Regions from separate parts of the Exiguobacterium sp. RM11 genome, predicted to be linked through region 1. Evidence: riboswitches for the same ligand, from Rfam matches in the RefSeq annotation. Region 1 holds a riboswitch; the other holds the start of a gene.
What was found. A riboswitch is a leader RNA that binds a small molecule or an ion and turns the genes downstream of it on or off. The one in region 1 is predicted to bind S-adenosylmethionine.
Positions count from the first base shown of each region.

Region 2: another riboswitch for S-adenosylmethionine. It lies ahead of metK (methionine adenosyltransferase); the one in region 1 lies ahead of AC5LIL_RS07160 (MetQ/NlpA family ABC transporter substrate-binding protein).

Region 1 is NZ_CM187558.1:1,364,674-1,368,398, reverse strand. It holds gene AC5LIL_RS07165 (methionine ABC transporter ATP-binding protein) at 1-790, opposite strand, end outside; gene AC5LIL_RS07160 (MetQ/NlpA family ABC transporter substrate-binding protein) at 802-1,623, opposite strand; SAM riboswitch class I at 1,697-1,800, opposite strand; gene AC5LIL_RS07155 (iron-containing alcohol dehydrogenase) at 1,842-2,858, opposite strand; gene AC5LIL_RS07150 (aminotransferase class I/II-fold pyridoxal phosphate-dependent enzyme) at 2,855-3,725, opposite strand, start outside.
Region 2 is NZ_CM187558.1:937,742-941,466, forward strand. It holds gene pckA (phosphoenolpyruvate carboxykinase (ATP)) at 1-1,497, opposite strand, end outside; SAM riboswitch class I at 1,820-1,939, shown strand; gene metK (methionine adenosyltransferase) at 2,072-3,280, shown strand; gene AC5LIL_RS04940 (hypothetical protein) at 3,323-3,725, opposite strand, start outside.

The DNA.
Region 1 (3,725 bases):
AATGAACGAGCGTGCCTCGCGTCTGTAATTCCGACACCACTTCTTCCGGAACATCGAGATTCGTCTTCAAGAACCGCTGCGTCGTTTCGTGTCTCGGGTTTGAGAAGACATCCAACACGTTGCCTTGTTCAATAATTTTCCCATGATCGATGACGGCGACTCGGTCACAGATTCGTTCAATCACTTCCATCTCATGCGTGATCAAGAAGATGGTCAATCCGAGTTCTCGGTTGATCTCGAGCAACAACTCTAAGATCGACTCGGTCGTCTCAGGGTCGAGCGCACTCGTCGACTCGTCGCTGAGGAGGATGTCCGGTTCATGGGCGAGCGCTCGCGCAATGGCGACACGCTGTTTTTGACCGCCTGATAATTGTTCCGGATAATGGTTCCGATGTTCAGATAAACCGACGATGTTGAGATAGCGGTCGACCCGTTCACGGATGACTTGCTTCCCGAGCCCTTCGAGGCGGAGCGGGATGGCGACATTCTCTTCGACGGTCGCGGTCTTTAATAGGTTGTAATGTTGAAAGATCATGCCGATTCGCTGACGTAAATTCGACAGACCTTTTTTCTTTAGCAGCGTGATGTCTTGTCCCTCAATCTCAACGACACCTGTCGTCGGGCGTTCTAATAGATTGATCATCCGGATAAGGGTACTCTTTCCGGCACCGCTTCGGCCGATGATGCCGAAGATCTCCCCTTTTTCGATTGTAAGGGAGACGTCGTCGAGCGCGGTGATCGTATCTCCATTGACGTGAAATTGCTTGGTGATTTGTTTCAGTTCAATCATCGAATCCCTCCTCAGAACGCTGGTACGACAGATCCACTGAATTCCTCTTCGATGAAGGCACGTACTTCATCCGAATGGTAGTAAGACTTCAACGTCTCAACGACCTCATCTTCTTTGTTGGCCGAACGGACAACCACATAGTTCGGATACGGGTTGTCGACCGTGTCCTCATGGAACAGGGCATCCTCGTTGATAGAGAGACCTGCACCCATCGCGAAGTTCGTATTGATGGCTGCAAGGGCCACTTCCGGAAGTTGTGTCGGGAGCTGTGACGCTTCGAGTTCGATGAATTCGAGATTGAGCGGGTTTTCCGCGATATCTCGTTTCGTCGCTTTATCCGTCAGACCTTCTTTTAGTGTGATCAGACCTGCTGTTTCATATAGTCGCAAGGCACGAAGTTCGTTTGCCGGATCGTTCGGGACGGCAACTTTATCTCCTTCTTTTAAATCCTTGATATCTGTCAACTTCTCAGAATAAAGACCCATCGGGAATGCGACCGTTTTGAATACGTCGTCAATTTTATACCCTTTGTCTGACTTTTGAAGTTCGAGGAACGATAACGTCTGGTAACTGTTTACATCAAGGCTTCCCTCGTCGAGTGCCGTGTTCGGTGTGTTGTAATCATTGAATACTTTGATATCGATCTCAAGACCGTCCTCTTTCGCGAGTTCTTGTACTTTCTCCGCAATTTGCTCGTGTGGGCCACCAGTCACGCCGATCGTCAGTTCTTCCGTGCTGAGCGTCTCGCTCGCCTCGGATTGTCCACACGCAGAAAGTGCGATTGCTGCAAGGAATGACGTGCCTGCCAAAAGTGTTTTTTGTTTGATGTTCATGAATAGTTCCTCCTCCAAATGAAAAGCCCGCTACTCACGAAGAGCGGCGGGCACGACAAGTGAAAGTCGGACACGCTCATCTCCCAGACGTCTCGTCTGTTGGAATTAGCACCATGATCATACTGATCTGGTTGCCGGGTTTCATCGGGCCAGTCCCTCCACCACTCTTGATAAGCAAACGGTTTTATTATTTTGTTATTATATTACTGATAAAAGCATTATTTGTAAACTACTTCTTGAAGATTGATGAGAATTTCTTTTAACTGCTCTGAATCTTGAAGATTCCGAATCCCTTGAATCGTGATTTCTTCGACGATCGAAGTGACCAATTCATCGACTTGATCAGGATGAATCCCAAGTTGGGTAAGTGAAGTTGGCGCATCGATGGATTGAAGCCAGTCCTCGAGCAGGAGGGTGTCATCGGATCGAATCAACCGTTCTTGAACAATCAATCCGAAGCCAACCTTGTCTCCGTGTAGCCAATGGTGGGTCGATCCAAAACGACTAAGTGCATTATGAACGGCGTGAGCGACAGCAACACGAGTGCCGGCATCCCCAAACCCACCAACCGCACCACCGATTGCGAGAACATGGTCGACGATATACCGAATGTCCTTACCGTAGCGACGGAAGTCCTGTTCGCGGATTGACAGGTCCATCAATTTACCGCACTGCGCAGCAAGTGATAACCCTGACTGAATCCCTGCATCCTTTGAAGTCGTCCCGCTAATATAACGAGCCTCGAACCACTTTGCGACCGTGTCGATGACGCCAGCCTTGAAATAGTCATAAGGCGAATCACGTAACAGTCGTTCATCTGCGATGACGCGTTCGATGACGACCGGAAACGTGTCATAGCGAATGTAAGACCCTTCCTCACTGTAGATGACGCTGAGTGGTGTGAAGGCTGCACAGTTTGATACGAGTGTCGGGACGACAATGAGCGGGACCGACTGGGTGAATGCAATCCGCTTCGCCGTATCGATCAATTTACCTCCGCCGACGGCAATCCATACGTCGGGTCGATAGGCATTCAAACGATTTATTTCTTCGTCTGTACATTCCCCGTTGAACTGTACACTCGGAAGATTTGCTAGACGAGGGAACACGCGAACCGCTTCACCGTATCCGTTCGATCCTTTCAAAACGAGTGCCTTCCGGTTTCCAATCAACGTATGAAGGTTCTCGAGCGCATCATGCGAATGGTCATATTCGAGCACGGCCTGACGAATCACAAATGTACCTCCTCATAGGCTGCAAACAGTCTCTCAATCCGTTCTACCGCTTCATCAATCTTCTGTTCAGACGATACGAGACCGAAACGGATGTGGTGCTCTCCCTCTGTTCCGAAGAAGTAGCCTGGTGTGACGGCGACTCCCGCCTCGTGGAGTAACTTTGTCGAGAACGATTTTGCATCCCCCTCAGGTACTTTCGCCCATACAAAGAACGAACCCTTCGGTGCCTCAATCTCCCACCCCGCCCGGCGTAACCCATTAATCAATCGGTTTCGTCTTGTTTCGTAAAGTGAGGCTAGGTCATCACGTAAGTCGCGCGGGGATTCTAACGCCACAATCGCTGCCTCTTGAATGGCTGAGAAGACAGACACGTGGACGTGATCTTGATACGTGTTGATGGCTTCAATAATATCGGCATTTCCGACCGCGAACGCGACACGCCACCCCGACATATTGAACGCCTTCGACATCGTGTATACTTCAATTCCAATTTCTTTCGCACCATCTGCCTGAAGAAAGCTCGGGGGAACATAACCGTCGAACCCAATGCTTCCATAAGCGAAATCGTGGACGACCATCACATCATGCTTCTTTGCAAACGCGACGGTCTCTTCAAAGAATGCCGGCGTCGCGACAGCCCCAGTCGGATTGCTCGGGTAGTTCAAATACATGAGCTTTGCGTGTGCCGGGTCGAGTGTTGAATAGTCCGGAAGAAAGCCGTGTTCCTCTTTTAACGTCAAATCGATGATTTCCGCACCTGCGAGCCTCGCTCCAGAGATGTAATCCGGATAACCCGGGTTCGGGAGTAAAATCCCGTCACCTGGTTCGAGAAGACATTGTGGGAGTGTGATCAAACCTGATTTACTA
Region 2 (3,725 bases), 430 kb from region 1:
CATGGCGAGTGCTTTTGCTTCGACATCGTAACGAGCTGGGTCGCTCCACGTATCTCGCGGATTGAGCACGTCGCTCGGTACACCATCGATGGCTACAGGAATCTCGACATTGAAAATGTCATGTTTCATCGTCTCCACATCACGGAGCTGGCCGTTGACGGCGGCATTGACCATCGCACGCGTATAGGCGAGTTTCATACGTGAACCTTCGCCGTATGCTCCACCTGTCCAGCCCGTATTGACGAGGTAGACATCTACATCGTGCTCTTCAATCAATTTACCGAGCATATCCGCATAACGCTCTGGAGCGAGCGGAAGGAACGGTGAACCGAAGCAAGTCGAGAACGTTGCTTGTGGTTCTGTGACACCACGCTCTGTACCAGCAAGCTTAGACGTATAACCAGACAAGAAGTGATACATCGCCTGTTCTTTCGTCAGTTTGCTGATCGGTGGCAAGACACCATACGCATCGGCCGTCAAGAAGACGATCGTATTTGGATGACCGGCACGTGATGGGAGCATCGCGTTGTCGATGAATTCGATCGGATATGCCGCACGCGTATTTTCAGTCAAGGAGATGTTCTTGTAGTCCGGCGTACGATCTTCATTCAATACGACGTTTTCAATCAATGAACCGAAACGGATTGCATCATAGATTTGTGGTTCGTTCTCACGCGAAAGGTTAATCGTCTTCGCGTAGCAACCGCCTTCAATGTTGAAGACCCCATCCGGTGACCATCCATGCTCATCGTCTCCGATTAAGTGGCGCTGTGGATCAGCTGAAAGTGTCGTCTTCCCAGTTCCCGACAATCCGAAGAAGAGTGCCGTTTCATTTGCATCGTTGACGTTTGCCGAACAGTGCATCGATAAGACGTTTTGTTCAGGTAACAAGAAATTCATGACGGAGAAGATTGATTTTTTAATTTCGCCACCGTACTCTGTTCCCCCGATCAGAATGGTGCGCTTAGCGAATGAAACGAGAATGAACGTCTCTGAGTTCGTGCCATCCACTGCAGGGTCGGCTTTATAACTCGGTGCATAAATTACAGTGAACGGGTCGAACGCACCTTTCGTTGGCCATTCGCGTAAAAACAGTTGTTTTGCGAATAGACTATGCCATGCATATTCCGTAATGGCACGGACCGGTAACGTATAGTGCTCATCGGCACCAGCAGACGCTTCGAGGTAATAAAGTTTGTCTTTCTTTTCTAAATGGTTCAGTACTTTGTCGAGAAGTGCTGAAAACTTCTCTTCCGCGATCGGTTGGTTCACTTTTCCCCAATCGACAAGGTTGTTGCTGACTTCATCTTGGACGACGAATTTGTCTTTCGGTGACCGTCCGGTAAAAGCACCGGTGCTGACAGATAAAGCCCCGTCTTTTGTCAGTACACCTTCCCCATTTTGGATGGCTTCTTCCACCAGTTCTGGAACCGTCAAGTTCCGTTTCATGTCGGCACCATTAATTAATTCTTCGATTTTCAGGAGCGTTGTCGCCATCCTGAATCCCACCTTTCCCCTAAATAGATGTGGATGAAATCCGCATACTTCCGCGATTACGATTAATCAGTATGACATTTTTAATTATATGTGACACACTAATTAAACACAAGCGTTTCTTCTCTCTGAGTAAGCGCTTTCTTACAAAGACAGTTTATCACATTCTCTTATCACAAGGTGTTAAAAAACAGAAACGAATTAAAAAAATGTTTGACGATTCACAAACAGAAATGTTTTGCAAGTCAGTGAAAACTTTAACGAATTCGTTCGATTCCCTTGACATAATCGAGCGTCATTTATATGATGGTTTTCGTAACGGATACTCTTATTCTGAGCGGTGGAGGGAACAAGGCCCTACGAAGCCCAGCAACCGTCCGACATGAAGTCTTGTGCGGAAAAGGTGCTATCCTGAAGCGAAGCCATTAGCTTCGAACGATAAGAGGGTAAGGAAGAACGATTCAACCTTTCCCCATGTATGTCATCGGGGGAGGTTTTTTTCATTACCGTCCCAAAGCAACGCGTAAGGGGAACGAGTACCGTCCACATATCACCCTTATTATAGGAGGTTTTTTGAATGTCAAAATTGAACCGTCGACTTTTTACTTCAGAGTCGGTTACTGAAGGACATCCAGATAAAATTTGTGATCAGATCTCTGACTCGATTTTGGATGCCATTTTAGCGGAAGACCCGAATGCCCGTGTTGCGGCAGAAACGTCTGTCACAACGGGTCTTGTACTCGTAGCTGGTGAAATCACAACGTCAACTTACGTGGATATCCCGAAAGTTGTCCGTGAAACAATCCGTGAAATCGGATACACACGTGCGAAATATGGTTTCGATGCAGAAACATGTGCAGTCTTGACGTCGATTGACGAGCAATCAGTAGACATCGCGCAAGGTGTTGACCAAGCTCTCGAAGCACGTGAAGGTCAGATGACTGAAGAGGAACTCGATGCAATCGGTGCTGGGGACCAAGGTCTCATGTTCGGATACGCGACAAACGAGACACCTGAACTCATGCCGCTCCCGATCTCATTGGCGCACAAATTATCACGTCGTCTTGCTGAAGTTCGTAAGAACGGTACGCTTGAATACCTCCGTCCGGATGGTAAGACGCAAGTAACGGTTGAGTACGATGAGGACAACAACCCTGTTCGCATCGATACAATCGTCATCTCGACACAACACGCAGAAGAGATCACGCTCGAGCAAATTCAAGAAGACTTGAAAAAGTATGTCATCGAAGCAGTCATCCCGGCTGAACTCATCGATGCTGAAACAAAATACTTCATCAACCCGACTGGTCGCTTCGTAATCGGTGGACCACAAGGAGATGCAGGTCTTACAGGACGTAAAATCATCGTCGATACGTACGGTGGATACGCACGTCACGGCGGTGGCGCATTCTCTGGTAAAGATCCTACAAAAGTTGACCGTTCAGCAGCATACGCAGCTCGTTATGTAGCGAAAAACATCGTTGCAGCAGGACTTGCGGATAAAGCAGAAGTTCAACTCGCTTACGCGATTGGGGTAGCACATCCAGTATCAATCGCTGTCGATACGTTCGGCACTGGTAAATTGAGCGAAACAGAGCTCGTTGAACTCGTTCGTGAGAACTTCGACCTCCGTCCAGCAGGCATCATCAAGATGCTTGACCTTCGCCGTCCAATCTACAAACAAACAGCAGCTTACGGTCACTTCGGTCGTACAGATATCGAACTCCCATGGGAGCAAACAGATAAAGCAGCAGTTCTTGAAGAAGGCGCGAAGCGTTTCGCGTAATCAACAAAAACGACCTTTCCGCGGAAAGGTCGTTTTTTAGGTTCAAGTCGTTGGAGGTGTCTGTTTATGATCATTCGATGACGAATCAGTTGAAGTGTTTTCTTGTCCAAGCGCGGTATCCTTCGCTTCGACGACTTTTTCACCGATGTCTTGTAAATCTGATTTGGCTTCTTGGGCCGTCTCGACGATTTTATTGACGTCTTCTTTGACCGTATCGACTTCACCGACGACTTTTTCATATACGTTTTGAACGTCTGTAGTCACTTCCTGAATCTTGCCAGAAGCGGTCTTCACTTGTTCAATGACTTGAGATGCCTTACCGGCTGGATCTTGTTTGACCTCATTCACGATGCCTCCGACCGAAGATTTTGCATTCGTAAGCGATTGTTTCGTCTGCTCCCGATTCGAAGAGCTAAGTAAGGCGAGGAGACCACCGACGAGGGCA